DNA from 3 places in the Acidovorax sacchari genome. Region 2 is predicted to be linked to each of the others. Evidence: predicted binding sites of a transcription regulator. Region 2 holds the regulator's gene; each other region holds the start of a gene.
What was found. The regulator LexA, encoded in region 2, represses DNA repair genes until DNA is damaged. The targets are predictions, from matches to a motif close to ACTGTATNNNNATACAGT.

Region 1 (4,759 bases), 430 kb from region 2:
CTCGCCACCACAGCAGCCACAGTCCTTCGCCGTCCACGACAACATCCGGAGACTTCCCCATGCGCAGCACCCTGCCGCCCGTGTTCCAGAAACTTTCGCTGCCGGTCATCGGCTCGCCGCTCTTCATCATCAGCAACCCGAAGCTGGTGATCGCGCAGTGCCAGGCCGGCATCGTCGGCTCCATGCCGGCGCTCAACGCCCGGCCCGCCGAACTGCTGGACGAATGGCTTGCCGAGATCACCGAAGCGCTCGCGGCCTGGGACCGCGCCCATCCGGAATCGCCCGCCGCGCCGTTCGCCATCAACCAGATCGTGCACAAGAGCAATGACCGGCTCGAGCACGACATGGAGGTCTGCGCCAAGTACAAGGTGCCTGTCGTCATCACCAGCCTGGGTGCGCGCGAGGATGTGAACCGGGCCGTGCATGGCTGGGGCGGCGTGGTGTTGCACGACATCATCAACAACAAGTTCGCCCACAAGGCCATCGAGAAGGGCGCCGACGGCCTGATCGCGGTGGCGGCGGGCGCGGGTGGCCATGCGGGCATCAAGAGCCCGTTCGCGCTCATCCAGGAAATCCGCCAGTGGTTCGAGGGGCCGCTGGCGCTGTCGGGTTCGATCGCCTCGGGCGGCGCCATCCTGGCCGCGCAGGCCATGGGCGCCGATTTCGCCTATATCGGCTCGGCGTTCATCGCCACGCACGAGGCGCGCGCGCAGGAGGCCTACAAGCAGGCCATCGTCGAGGGCACCTCGGACGACATCGTCTACAGCAACCTCTTCACGGGTGTGCATGGCAACTACCTCGCGCCCTCCATCCGTGCCGCGGGGCTCGATCCGGACCACCTGCCCGAATCGGACCCCAGCAAGATGAACTTCGGCGGCGACGCGAAGAAGGCCTGGAAGGACATCTGGGGCTGCGGACAGGGCATCGGCGCGATCACCGAAGTGACGGGGGCGGCCGAGCTGGTCGGGCGCCTGCGCCGCGAGTACGTCGCAGCCCGCGAACGCCTGGCGCTCTGAACGCGAGCGGCGCTTTCCGCGCACCGGGGCGGAAGCGGCAGCCCCCGGGCGCCGTGCTGGGGCAAAATACCGCCCCCACGGGCCCACACAACACCAAGAACCGCTCTTCGCACATCGCGCCGCCCTGCATGGGGGCGCCGCGGTGCGCGCGCCTTCCGCATGCCGTCCTCACCGTCCCGCAACACCCTGATCGATTCGATCAAGGGCATCGCCTGTGCCACGATCGTGGCGCACCACCTGGCCTTCTACGGGCCCATGTCCGATGTGGCCCAGCCGCTGATGCCGGGCCTCATCCCCTGGCTGAGCGACTATGGCCGCATGGCCGTGCAGGTCTTCCTGGTGCTGGGCGGCTACCTTGCGGCAGGGCGCCTTGCGGCGGCCGGAGGGCCACGCTGGAACGGCACTGCACCGGAGATCGGGCGGCGCTTCGTGCGCCTCGCGGTGCCGTATGCCGTGGCCCTGGTGCTCGCCGTGCTGGCTGCGGCGGCGGTGCGGCCCTGGCTGGACCACCCTTCCGTGCCGGCGGAGCCGAGCCTGCCGCAACTGCTGGCGAACGCGCTGATGCTCCAGGATGTCGTGGGCGAGGAGGCGCTGTCGGCGGGTGTCTGGTACGTGGCGATCGACTTCCAGCTCTTCGTGCTGTCGGCGCTGCTGCTGGCCGCCGCGCGCCGCGGCGCCCGCGTACTGCCGGCGCAGGCCCGCGGCGCCGCCCAGCCGGCGGCGCGGGTCGTCGTGGCCGCGGCCACGGCGCTGTCGCTCTGGGAGCTCAACCGCCATCCGTCACTCGATGCCTGGGCGGTGTACTTCTTCGGTGCCTATGGCCTGGGCATGATGGCGCGCTGGGCCGTGGCCGCGCCGCGCGGCAGCCGAGCCGCTGCCGCCTGGCTGGTGCTGATCGGCCTCTGGGGCGCGGTGGCGCTGGCACTGGACTTCCGGGAACGCATCGCGGTGGCGTGGTGCACGGCACTCGGGCTGGTGGTGGTGTTGCGCTGGCAGGAGCGCCGCGCGGCGCTGCCGCGAGCCGGCGTGCCGGCGGTGCATCGGGCGCAGTCCTCCTGGCGTGGTGGATGGGCACGGCTCGGCCGCATTTCCTATTCGGTATTCCTGGTGCACTTTCCCGTGTGCCTGCTGGTGAACGCCGCGGTCACCGTCGCCTGGCCCGAATCCGTCGCCCTCAACGCCCTGGGCATGGTGGCCGCGCTCGCGCTGTCCATCGCCGCAGGATGGCTGCTCTATGAGCGGGTGGAGCGGCAGGTGCCGTCGTGGACGGTGGCACTGCGCTGGCAGGCGGGCCTGGTGGGTGCCGGCCTGGTGGTGGCCCTGGCGGCAGGCCACCTGGGCTGAGAAGCCCCCGGGAAACGCAGTCGCCGTACCGCCGGCAGCGGACGCGGGCGCCATCCGGGCACGGACCAGCCGGTGTGGCCGGTCGTGCCAGGCGGTGGAGCTGGTCAGCGGGCCTGGCTCGCTGGCTGGGGTGGGGCGTCGATGAGCGGGCCATCGTCCAGCCCGCCCGGCAAGGGGCTGGTGGTTGCCGGCAGTGCGGCGGTGGACAGCACCGCCACCACCGGCAGGCCGTCTTCCATCGGCACGACGGCCAGCGCTGCGCGTTCGCGTGCGCCGCGGCGCCAGTCGATGAACCACGCCATGAACGGCAGCAGCAGCATCGAGCCCGGCACCGCCCAGATCAGCAGGTAGGGACTGACGGCCGAGGCCGAGCGCATCAGGCCGCGCAGGCGCTCCCGCTCCTCGGCGCTCCAGCGGCCCTGGCGCCGCTGCCGCAGCAACCACGCCACGGAGCCGCGCATGGTGGCCAGTTCCTGGCGGAAGCGGCCCTGCTCGCGCCGGTTGCCGGCCAGGAAGGCGCAGAACCATTCGGGGGTCCAGTCGCCGCGCAGCCAGCGCCGGGTGGCGGCGCAGCCGGTCTCGCGTGGCGCCGGGCGGGCACCCGCCGATGCGGATGCGGGCGGAGCGGACTCCGGCAGGGAGACCGGTGCCTCGGGAGCGGCGGATACGGCGGACGGCGGGTTCATGGGAAGAGAGGCGGCGAGCCAGGGCAGCGCGGAAAAAACCGGTGCGCAAAGGGGAGACCGGAACGTTTCCCCTACTGTGCCACGGAGCGAAATCTCATGCTGCGCACAGTGTATCTCAAGGCTGTATATTCATACAGTTATCCGGTGCATTTGGAGGTGCCCATGACCGAAGTCCATGTCCCGCTGCAGATCATCAAGGGCCGCGGCACGGCGGCACGCACGCCGCACCGATTCATGCGCGATGCGCGCGCGGCGTTCGACGATGGCTGGGGTGGCCCCACGGCGCAGGAGGGGGAGGACGGCGCGCCGCCTCCGCCCGCCACCCAGGTGATCCTGGAAACCGCGCGCAGCGCGATCTGCGCCAATGATTCTCCCGACATCTTCTTCGATCACTCCGTCAATCCCTACCGCGGCTGCGAGCATGGCTGCGTCTATTGCTATGCACGGCCCACGCACAGCTACCTCAACCTGTCGCCCGGGCTGGATTTCGAGACCCGCATCATCGCCAAGCACAACATCGCCGAGGTGTTGCGCGACGAGCTTGCGCGCCCCGGCCACGTGCCGCACCTGCTCAACGTGGGCTCGGCCACCGACTGCTACCAGCCGGTCGAGCGCGACCTGGGCCTCACGCGCGCCGTCATCGAGGTGCTGCGCGACGTGCGCCACCCGTTCTCGCTCATCACCAAGTCCAGTGGCGTGGAGCGCGACATCGACCTGCTCGCGCCGCTCGCGCGCGACCGCCTGGCCGCGACCTACGTGACGATCACCACGCTCGACCCCGTGCTGGCCCGTCGGCTGGAGCCGCGCGCCGCGGCCCCGCACCGCCGGCTGCGCACCATCCGCACCCTGGTGGAGGCGGGCATTCCGGTGGGCGTGAGCGTGGCCCCGCAGATCCCGTTCATCACGGAGGATATGGAGCAGGTGCTGGAGGCCGCGCGCGATGCCGGCGCCACCTCGGCCTTCTACACCGCCATCCGCCTGCCGTGGGAGCTGGACGGACTCATGCGCGAGTGGCTGGAACTGCACTATCCGCAGCGCGCCGAGCGCGTCATGGCGCGCATCCAGGACCTGCACGGCCTGGACGCCGAAGCGCGCGCGGCCGGCCGCAGCTACGACAGCCGCTTCGGCTCCCGCATGAAAGGCAAGGGCCTGTGGGCCGACCTGCTGCGCCAGCGTTTCATGGCCGCGTGCCGGCGGCTGGGGTTGAACCGGGAACGGATCGAGCTGGACATGGCGCAGTACCGGCCAGGGTTGGCAAGGGGGCAGGGGAGCCTGTTCTGAAATCAGGCGTTGCCTCGAGGCCATTTCCAGTTGCGCTGCGGCAGCGCCATCGCCGCCACGCCCGACACCACGAGTGCGACGCCCATCCACGCCGCAGGCTGCAGCCTTTCCCCGAGGAACACCACGCCGATCCCCACGCCGATGGGTACGCGCAGATAGGCCTGTGCCGTGGTGCCCACGCTGCCCAGGGTGCGCAGCAGGCGGAAATAAAGGACGAGGGCGAGCGCGGTCGAGAACACCGCGAGGGCGAGCAGGGCCAGCAGGGATGACCGGCTGGGAACGAGGGTCCATGGGCGGTCGCAGAGCAGGCTCAGCGGCAGCAGCACGGCCGCACCGCACAGCAGCGATCCGGCGGCGGGCAGCACCGGGTCCATGCTGCGGAATCGCTGCCCGAAGAGGGCGGCAACCGCATAGCAGAGCGAAGCTGCCACG
Region 2 (4,759 bases):
CCACGCGGACACGGCATGGTGGCAGGGCGGGCTCGCGGGCGTGCCTGCGGGCTTTGCGCCGCTGCGCCATATCGGCATCTACAGCTACCGGGCAGCTTTCGTGCGGGCGTTTTCCGCGCTGCCGCCGGCCCCCACGGAAGCCCTGGAAGCGCTGGAGCAATTGCGCGCCCTGTGGCACGGACACCGCATTGCAGTGCATGTGGCGGACACCGCGCCAGGGCCGGGCGTGGACACGCCGGAAGACCTCGAACGGGTGCGCTCGCTGCTGCGCTGAAACCGCACGCCGCATGCCGTCACGATGGTGTCGCGGCTGTCAGGCTGACGGAAGGACCCGCATGCTATCCTTGCCCGCGATTGAAGCGCCACCCCGGGCCTACGGCAAGCCCCGGGCTTCCGGCGCTGGCTGATTTCAACACTTAGAGGACCTCCATGAGACTGATTCTTTTGGGCGCGCCCGGCGCCGGGAAGGGCACGCAAGCCGCGTTCATCTGCCAGAAATACGGCATTCCGCAGATCTCCACCGGCGATATGCTGCGCGCCGCCGTGAAGGCCGGCACGCCGCTGGGACAGCAGGCCAAGGCCGTCATGGATGCCGGCAAGCTGGTGAGCGACGACCTCATCATCAATCTCGTGAAGGACCGCATCGCCCAGCCGGACTGCGCCAAGGGCTTCCTCTTCGACGGCTTTCCGCGCACCATTCCCCAGGCCGATGCCATGAAGGCAGCGGGCGTCAAGCTCGACTACGTGCTGGAGATCGACGTGCCGTTCGATGCCATCATCGAGCGCATGAGCGGCCGCCGCTCGCACCCGGCCAGCGGCCGCACCTACCATGTGAAGTTCAACCCACCCAAGGTGGAAGGCAAGGACGACGTCACCGGCGAGGACCTGATCCAGCGCGAGGACGACAAGGAAGACACGGTGAAGAAGCGCCTGGAGGTGTACAGCGCGCAGACGCGCCCGCTCGTGGAGTACTACTCCACCTGGGCGAAGAACGATCCGGCCCATGCCCCCAAGTACCGCGCCATCAGCGGTACCGGCACGGTCGAGGAAATCACCCAGCGCGCGCTGGCCGCCCTGGCGGACTGAGCGCCTGGCACAGGGACGGCGCCTGGCCGGCCCGTGATCGACGCCGCCCTCCGGGCGGCGTTTTCGTTTCCGGGCTGGGGGGCGCCCTAGGCCCGTGGCTGCGCCAGCCGCTCCAGCAGCAGTTCCACCCGCGCCTTCACCACGCTCAGCCCCTGGGCGGCGGGCAGCGTGTCGCCAGGACGGGGCAGCAGCTGGCCCAGGGGGCACCGCGTGGCCACCCGCACGGCCACGCCAGCGGCCTGTGCCCGCTCCAGCGCGGCCTGCAGATGGCGATGCAGCGTGCCGTTGCCGGTGGCGGCCACGGCCAGCCCGTGCACCCCGTCGGCCACCAGCAGATCCACAACGCGTCCGGTCGCGCCCGCATGCGACAACACGACTTCGACGCGCGGCCACTCCGCGCCGCTGCGCAGCGCCTTCAGCGCCGCGGCAGCTTCGGCCGATGATCCGGAGGATTCCGCCGCGGGCCATCCGGCGGCGAGCCGCACGCGCCCCTCCTCCACCCAGCCCAGGGGGCCCGCCTCGCCGGACGCGAAGGCATTCAGCCGGTAAGGATGCACCTTCTGTACCCGCTGCGCCCCGTGCACCTCCCCGGCGGCCACTGCCACGACCCCGCGCGCGCCCGGCGTGGCGGCCACGGCGACGGCGTCGAGCAGGTTCTGCGGTCCATCGGGCGCCAGCGCGGTGGCCGGGCGCATCGCAGAGACGAGCACCACGGGCTTGTCCCGCGCTCCCGCGAGCACGCGGTGGAGAAACCACGCGGTCTCCTCGAGGGTATCGGTGCCGTGCGTGACCACCACGGCACGCACACCGGGATCCGCCAGTGCGTCCTCGCAGCGCAGGGCCAGCGCACGCCATACGGCCCCGTCCATGTCCTTGCTGTCGATCTGCGCGACCTGTTCAGCCTCCAGCCGCGCGCCGCCGGCGGCGCGCGCCAGTCCGGGCACTGCTGCCAGCAACTGGTCGATGCCGACCTGCGCGGCGGTGTAGCCGATGTTGTCTTCCGCGTTTCCGGCCGTACCGGCGATGGTTCCACCGGTGCCCAGCACCAGGATTTTTCCTGCAACCACTTGCATTGCCTTTGAAAACTGTTTAAAAATACAGTGACTGGATCGATCCACAGGTGAATCGATCCGCCCAGCGCCCGTCCGGCGCGATCTTCCTTCACTGGAGTGCCCCGCATGCTCGACAGCCCCAAGCTCACTGCCCGCCAACAGCAGATCCTGGATCTCATCCAGACCGCCATTGCACGCACCGGAGCGCCCCCCACCCGGGCGGAAATCGCCGCGGAGTTCGGCTTCAAGTCCGCCAATGCGGCCGAAGAGCACCTGCAGGCACTGGCACGCAAGGGCGTCATCGAACTGGTGAGCGGCACGTCGCGTGGCATCCGGCTGCGCGGCGAGGCCGTGCGGTCCATCAATGCGGCCCGCGGCACCCAGTTCCACCTGCCCATTCCCGGCATCTCGCAACTCATGCTGCCGCTCATCGGCCGCGTCGCCGCAGGTTCACCGATTCTCGCCGAGGAACACGTGGACCAGACCTACAGCGTGGAAGGCAGCCTCTTCCAGCACAAGCCCGACTACCTGCTCAAGGTCCGGGGCATGTCCATGCGCGATGCCGGCATCATGGATGGCGACCTGCTCGCCGTGCAGTCCACCCGCGAGGCGCGCAATGGCCAGATCATCGTCGCCCGCCTGGGTGACGAAGTCACCGTCAAGCGCCTGCGGCGCACCGCGGGTGCCATCGAGCTGCTGCCCGAGAACCCCGACTATCCCATCATCACCGTGCAGCCCGGCGAATCGTTCGAGATCGAGGGGCTGGCCGTAGGCCTCATCCGCAACACCATGCTGATGTAGCCGGCTGCGGGCCGTCCGGCGCATGGCGCCGGAGCACGGTTCGCGCCCTGTTTCCCCGTTTGGCGTTGCCCAGGTGGCGGGCGTCTGGCTTTCCTCTTCGTGTGGATGGTCAACCCTGCGGCATCGCCCTGCCCGTCTAAAGCCAATCCTGCCAGTGTTCAACCCATTCTGACCGCTGGAGTTTTTCCATGGCAAAGGCTTTGCTCGATCTCGCCACCCTCTCGTCCTGCCTGCAGCCGCTGCACGGCCTCGTCCGCTGGCTGCGGGGCACTTCCTCGGGGAATGCGTCCGTCCGCCCCGCCACACGTTCGCGCTGGCCGGATTGTCCGGCCCACGGTCGCGGGGCATCCGACACGTCCATGGCCGACCACCACCCCTCCGACGGCCCGCCAGCCGCTACGGTCCATGGCAGCGCAAAGGCCGGTGCCGCCGCATCCGTGGCACTGCCTGCAGATGCCTCCACCGCACTGCACTCGATCGCGGTGGAGCGCCCCGCGCGCGCGCCGGCCGGCAGCCAGCGCACCTGCGCGGCGCGGGTGCCGGGCGCAGTGCGGGTGGTGCAGCGCCGGCAGGCGGGTACGCCGGAGCGCTTCGTGATCTCCGGGCGCATGGCCGATGTGCGGGCGGAACTGGAGCGCTGGGCCGCCGCGGAAGCCGTGCTGCAATGATCTGCAGCGCGCGGCACCCGGCCGCCCGCCGCGTCAGCTGTTGATCTGTGCCCAGAGCTTGTCCAGGCGCTTCACGCTCACGGGTTGCGGCGTGCGGAGTTCCTGGGCGAAGAAGCTCACCCGCAGTTCCTCCAGCAGCCAGCGGAACTCCTGCATGCGCGCATCCACCTGCCCCTTGCGCTCGGCCACGAGCCGCCAGTAGCGCTGCTCCTGGGGGCGCAGTTCCGCGAGCCGCGTGGCGTCGCGTGCAGGATCGGCGCGCACCTTGTCCAGGCGCAGGGTGATGGCCTTCAGGTAGCGAGGGAAGTGCGCAAGCTGCGACCAGGGCGCCACCGCCAGGAAGTTCTTCGGAATGAGCCTTTGCAGTTGCTGCTGCGCGTCCTGGGTGGCCTCGGGTGCACCTTTCGTATCCTTGATCTTGCGCGCCGCCGCGGCGTATTCGAGCAGGATCGCACCGGCCAGCCGCGCGACCTCGTTGGCGATCAGCGTAAGCCGCCCCCGGCCTTCCTGCACGCGGCGCTGGAAGTCTGCCTCGGTCGTGGGCAGGGGGTCGACCAGGAAAGCGCGGTCCAGCGCGACGTCGATGATCTGCGCGCGCAACTCTTCCTGCGTGCCCAGCGGCATGTAGGCGACCGCCATCTTCTGCATGTCCGGGATGTTCTTTTCCAGGTACTTGAGCGCATCCTTGATCTGCAGCGCGAACAGCCGGCGCAAGCCCGCGCGGTGGCGCGCTGCGGCCACCCCGGGTTCGTCGAACACCTCGATGGTCACCGCATCGCCGCCATCGATGAGCGCCGGGAAGCCGATGAGCGTCTGCCCGCCCTTGCGGATTTCCATCAGCTCGGGCAGTTCGCCGAAGGTCCAGGCCGTGTAGCGCTGGCCCGCCGGCACGGCTGCCGGTGCGGGCGCAGCCGCCGGGCCGGCACTGGCCGGTTTGCCGGCAGCGGAAGCCGCACGGCCATCCGCGTGCCTGCCATGCGCCTCCCCCTGGCCGGCCCGGGCAGCGGGGACGTCCCCGGCAGGCGCCGCGCTGCGCTCGGCATCCGTGGCAGCCCCCCCGAGCTTGAGCCCCGCCAGGGCCTGGAACGCGCCCCGGGCCTTGGCGCCCCATTCGGCCTTGAGTGCGCCCAGATTGCGCCCCTGGCCGAGCTG
Region 3 (4,759 bases), 140 kb from region 2:
GTGCAGTTCGGCATAACCGGGCAGTCCGGATGCCGCGCCGCCGCCCTCCGCCGGCTCTGGAAGCGGCTCCGCGCTCATGCATACACCCCGTGCCAGAACCATTGAAGGTGCCCGCTCGAGGCGCCCCCCCGCCATTGCCGGTAGATCCACACCGTGCCCACGGCGGCGTTCGACGCCACGAAATAATCCCGCCGCTCCGTGCAGCCGTCCCACCAGCCGCCTTCGAACCGGTGGGGCCCGGCCAGCAGGCGCAGAGGCCCCTGCAGGCAGGGGCGGTCGCCCTGCAGGGCCAGGGGCCGGGGTGGATGCACCAGCCAGCCCGGCCAGAAGGCGGCATCGGCGGATGTGCCCGCGGCCTCGGCCGGCGCTGCGGCCGGGACAGCGCCCTGGCGGCGATCCGCCGGCGGGCCCTGCGGGCGCCGCGGCAGGTTCTGCGCGGCGGCCTCCCACCGCTGCATGCGCTCGGGCCGGTGATCGGCCTGCAGCACGGGCACGCGCACCTGCCCGGCCCCCCAGCGGGCGGACATCCGCTCCACCCACTGGTGCCAGCCCTCGCCCTCCCCGCCTTCTTCGGGGCCCGGCGGCAGCAGGCTCTCGCTGGCCTGCGGCAAGGCCGCCGTATCGGCCGCGCGCAGCACGAGGCGATTCACCGGCGCCGCCAGGGGCCGGCGCGACAGGTGTTCGGCCAGCAGGCGGCGCAGGTGGGCGAGGTCCTGCGTCGCCTCGGCCGTGCGCACCGCCAGATGGTCGCCCGGCGGAAGATCCTTTCCGTCGAGCCGGCGCAGGTCGTGGCGCCACGACAGCTCCAGTGCGAGCACGCCCCGGTGGCGCGCCTGCAGCCAGTCGCGCAGGGCCCCCAGCAGGCGGTTCGCGGTCCACAGCAGCTGTTCGGCCGATGTGGCCGGCGCGGGCAGCTCGGCCGGGAGCTCGAAGTGCTCGGGCAGTTCCAGCCATGGCAGGGCATGGGGTACGTCGCCCCAGGCCTGGTCCAGCGCCCGCAGCGGCTCGGCGCCGAACCGCCGGGCCGCGCCGTCGCGCGGCAGTGCGCGCACGGCGCCCCACGTGCGGCAGCCCATGCGCTCCAGGCTGGCGGCATGCGGCCGCAGGGCGGTGAGCGTGACGAGCGGCAGGCCGTGCGGCAGCCGGCGGGGCAGTGGCCTGCCCTCCGACTGCAGCCGCAGCAGGGCCAGGGCCTGCAGGGCCGTGGGGGCCTGGGCCATGGGCGCATGCTCATCCACCCAAGGGGGTTCTTCGCCAGGGTCCGGGCCGCCGCCGGCCGATGCACCGCACGGAGTCGATGGTGGAAGGGCCCCCTGTCCCTGCCTCAGCAGGGCCAGCAGGTGGGCACGGCCGCCCCAGAGCCGCTCGGTGCAGGACACCTCCAGCAGCACGGCTTCGTCCAACAGCGCCACGCGGGGCGTGAAGCGCAGTGCCCACCAGCCGGCTGCCGCAGCGGGCATGCCCGGTGGCAGTTCAGCCTGCAGGGACGGCAGTGCGATCCAGTGCATGGCCGGCCTCCGGTCGCTCGCCCCGTGCCCGCAGGCGCGATGGTGCGGTGCGCGCCGCCATCCCTTCCCGCCAGGCGGCCAGGTGCCGCTGCTTCGCACCGCTCGTGGCTGCCAGGGCCATGGCCAGGGCGGGGCCATGCGCGGGCACGGCCACCGGCGACAGCAGCGGCGCGCCGCGGCGCTTGAGCACGTGCACCTGCAAGGCGCACTCGCCCTCCCCCGGCCGTACCCACAGCCGCAGCGGAGCGGGCGATGCCTGCAGCCTCCGGGACTCGGGACGGAAGACCCACAGCAGCGGGCCGCGCTGCGCCGCCGCCAGCTGCAGGCGCCTCAGCATGTCGGCGTGGGCGGCCGGCAGCCAGGCCAGCACGGCCAGCACGTCCCGGCAGCGCAGCGCCTGCTCGCAGGCCCAGGCGGCCGCGGCATCGCGGCCATCCGCGGGCGGTGCCACCCAGCACAGGCGCCCCGCCCGCAGGCCCGCCGCATGCAGCACGGGCGCGAAAGGCTCGAACGGCGGGGCCACCAGCACCACCTGACCGGGGCGCGCCGCCGCACCGGCCAGCGCCGGCAGCAGCAGGGGCCATTCGGGCCGGCCCTGTCCCGCCAGCAGCACCTCCGACATCGCGCCCCGCGGCCAGCCGCCCCCGGGCAGCTGCGCATCCAGCGCGGGATGGCCCGAAGGCTGCACCTGGGCTCCTGCAGCCCCATCGACCGGGCGCAGCGAGTCGCCCCGCCACACGCCCGGCACATCCACCCACGCCTCTCCCGCCCCAGGGCGGGAGAGGACCGGAGAAACCGGCGGGGAGAGCGGGACGGATGCGGCCATGGCGTCTTTTCGAATACTGTTCAAATATACAGCATTCATTCCGAAGCGCCAGCAGGGCAACCACCCTTTCCGTGCCGCAGCATGGCAGGCCGCGTGGGCCGCCGCTGCCTGGGCGCGTCTTCAGGACCGGGCCGTTGTCAGGCGGTGGAAAGCAGCAGCGCGCAGTGCGCGCACCACTCCGCGACCGCCGCGTCCGCCGGATCGGCAGGGGCCTGCATGCTCAGCGCCGGCCAGCGCCGCTGCGTGGCATGCACGATGCTGCCCAGTTGCCAGAGCGCCTCGCCCCGCACCAGCGCCAGTTCCGCCAGCCCCTGGGGATCGCCCTGCAGGTGCTCCCGGATCTCGCCTTCCTGGTCCGGATGGCCGCCGGCTTCCACCAGCGATTGCTGCAGCGCCTGCAGGCGCTGATCGACGAAGGCCGCGGGATGCCGGTCGCCACGGTCCAGCACGGAGGGCGGCAGTTGCGGGCGCAACCGGGCCCAGCGGTCGAATGCACCGCCCAGCGTGTCCAGCATCCGGCCAGCCTCTTCCGGAGGCGGAGACAGGGCCACCGCGGAACCACCGCCATCGGCGAGCAGCGGCAGCAGCAGCGCGGACAGCTCGGGGGGAAATTTCCGGTGGTTGAGCCGCAGGCTCAGCGACAGGCGCTGGGCCGCGAGCGCGCTGTATTTCTCGAAGAAGGCGGCGGCCACTTCCGACAGCATCAGGATCCGCCCCATCGGCGAGATGTCCGGCCCGCGCAGGCCGCGCGGATAACCCGTTCCGTCCATGCGTTCGTGGTGCTCCAGGACGGCCGCCTCCACCGACGCCGGATAGGCCCCCTGGGCGCGCAGCAGCAGCATGGCGGTGATCGGATGGGCCACGAGGTGCTTGCGGTCAGGTCCGGAAACCTTGTGGTCGGGGTCGTTCCACATCGGGTCCATGTGCATCACCCCGATGTCGTGCAGCAGCGCGGCCTCCGCCAGCAGGGCCGTTTCGCGTGCGGCCCATCCGCTGCCCAGGGCGAGGTGGACCGCCAGCACCATCATGCGCACGCTGTGCGCGAACAGCTCCGGCCGCTGCTCGCGCATCACCGTGAGCTTGAAGGCCATGGGCCCGGGCAGCATCATGCCGCGCAGCGGCGCGAGCAGGGGCTCCGGCCCGCCATGCGCCCGCGACAGCAGTTCCACCAGACCGCAGCCTCCATCGGAGCCGCCCCCGCACTGCTGCAGTGCCGCAGCCTCGATGGCGGCCGCGTCCACGGTGCGCTCGGTGCCCAGCAGGCCGTCGATCGGATCGCGCAGCGTGTGGCGCACCAGGCGGTCGTACAGGCGGCTGTCGATGCGCACGCCCTTTTCCACGAGCTTGATGCCGCTGTCGGTGTAGATCGCATCCCGGGTGACCACGGGGCAGCGCTCGGCCATGTCGGTCACGCTGCGCAGATAGTGGGTGCCGTCCCGGGCCAGTTCCTGCGCGGCGGCCAGGGCCTGCTGCGCGGCGGCAGCCGACATCGCGGCGGGCGCGCCGGGACCGCGTCGGTCGTGATCGTTGTCGTTGTTCATGCCCGCCTGAATATACGGTGCCATGGCGGTCCCCCGGGCGCAAAAAAAGCCTGCGGGCGCACAGCCGGCAGGCTTTTCCCGGGGTGCCGGCCGGGTGCCGGCAAGGGGGCGGAGTCATCCTCCGCCCCGGTGCATCAGCCCTGGGCCTTCTGGTAGCTGGCGACGCCGTCGGTGATTTCCTTGTGGGCGGCATCGACGCCTTCCCAGCCGAGCACCTTCACCCACTTGCCCTCTTCCAGGTCCTTGTAGTGCTCGAAGAAGTGGCTGATGGCCTTCAGGCGGACGGGGTTCACGTCGTCCACGGTCTTCCAGCCCTCGTACATCTTGAGGATCTTGGTGGTGGGGACGGCCAGCACCTTGCCGTCCACGCCGGCCTCGTCTTCCATCTTCAGGATGCCCAGCGCGCGGCAGGGCACGACCACGCCGGGATGCAGCGGGTACGGCGTGATCACCAGCACGTCCACCGGATCGCCGTCGCCAGACAGGGTCTGGGGCACGTAGCCGTAGTTGCAGGGGTAGTACATGGCCGTGGTCAGGAAGCGGTCCACGAAGACCGCGCCGGATTCCTTGTCCACTTCGTACTTGATCGGATCGGATTCCGCGGGAATCTCGATGACCACGTTGAAGGTTTCGGGAAGCTTCTTGCCAGGGGTGACGTTGTTGAGGGACATGGTTGGGATGGTGGTGGGAATGCGATGGATACGCTGCCGACTTGACGGCCGCGCAGGGCGGCCGCAGGTGGCGCATTCTAGGGCGAGTCGCCCGATGCTCCCGCGGCGGCCGGCCGCGGCCTGCCTGCCACGGCCCCAAGCCGGGATGCGTGAAACGGGCGGTTTCAATGCCCTGCGGAAACCCGCTTATGCTGGCACGGCCTCCGAGATAAT

Region 1: the regulator LexA is predicted to act here: its motif matches at 3,167-3,184, upstream of ACGHC0_RS15765 (PA0069 family radical SAM protein).
Region 3: the regulator LexA is predicted to act here: its motif matches at 2,350-2,367, upstream of imuA (translesion DNA synthesis-associated protein ImuA).

Annotation. Positions count from the first base shown of each region.
Region 1 is NZ_AP035783.1:3,530,951-3,535,709, reverse strand. It holds gene ACGHC0_RS15780 (NAD(P)H-dependent flavin oxidoreductase) at 60-1,016, shown strand; gene ACGHC0_RS15775 (acyltransferase family protein) at 1,176-2,360, shown strand; gene ACGHC0_RS15770 (hypothetical protein) at 2,465-3,046, opposite strand; gene ACGHC0_RS15765 (PA0069 family radical SAM protein) at 3,209-4,327, shown strand; gene ACGHC0_RS15760 (DMT family transporter) at 4,330-4,759, opposite strand, start outside.
Region 2 is NZ_AP035783.1:3,103,642-3,108,400, forward strand. It holds gene kdsB (3-deoxy-manno-octulosonate cytidylyltransferase) at 1-274, shown strand, start outside; gene adk (adenylate kinase) at 430-1,086, shown strand; gene ACGHC0_RS13945 (asparaginase) at 1,173-2,159, opposite strand; gene lexA (transcriptional repressor LexA) at 2,265-2,939, shown strand; gene ACGHC0_RS13955 (hypothetical protein) at 3,128-3,607, shown strand; gene hrpA (ATP-dependent RNA helicase HrpA) at 3,641-4,759, opposite strand, start outside.
Region 3 is NZ_AP035783.1:2,965,312-2,970,070, forward strand. It holds gene ACGHC0_RS13320 (error-prone DNA polymerase) at 1-78, opposite strand, end outside; gene ACGHC0_RS13325 (DNA polymerase Y family protein) at 75-1,508, opposite strand; gene imuA (translesion DNA synthesis-associated protein ImuA) at 1,474-2,334, opposite strand; gene ACGHC0_RS13335 (HD-GYP domain-containing protein) at 2,472-3,824, opposite strand; gene ppa (inorganic diphosphatase) at 4,010-4,546, opposite strand.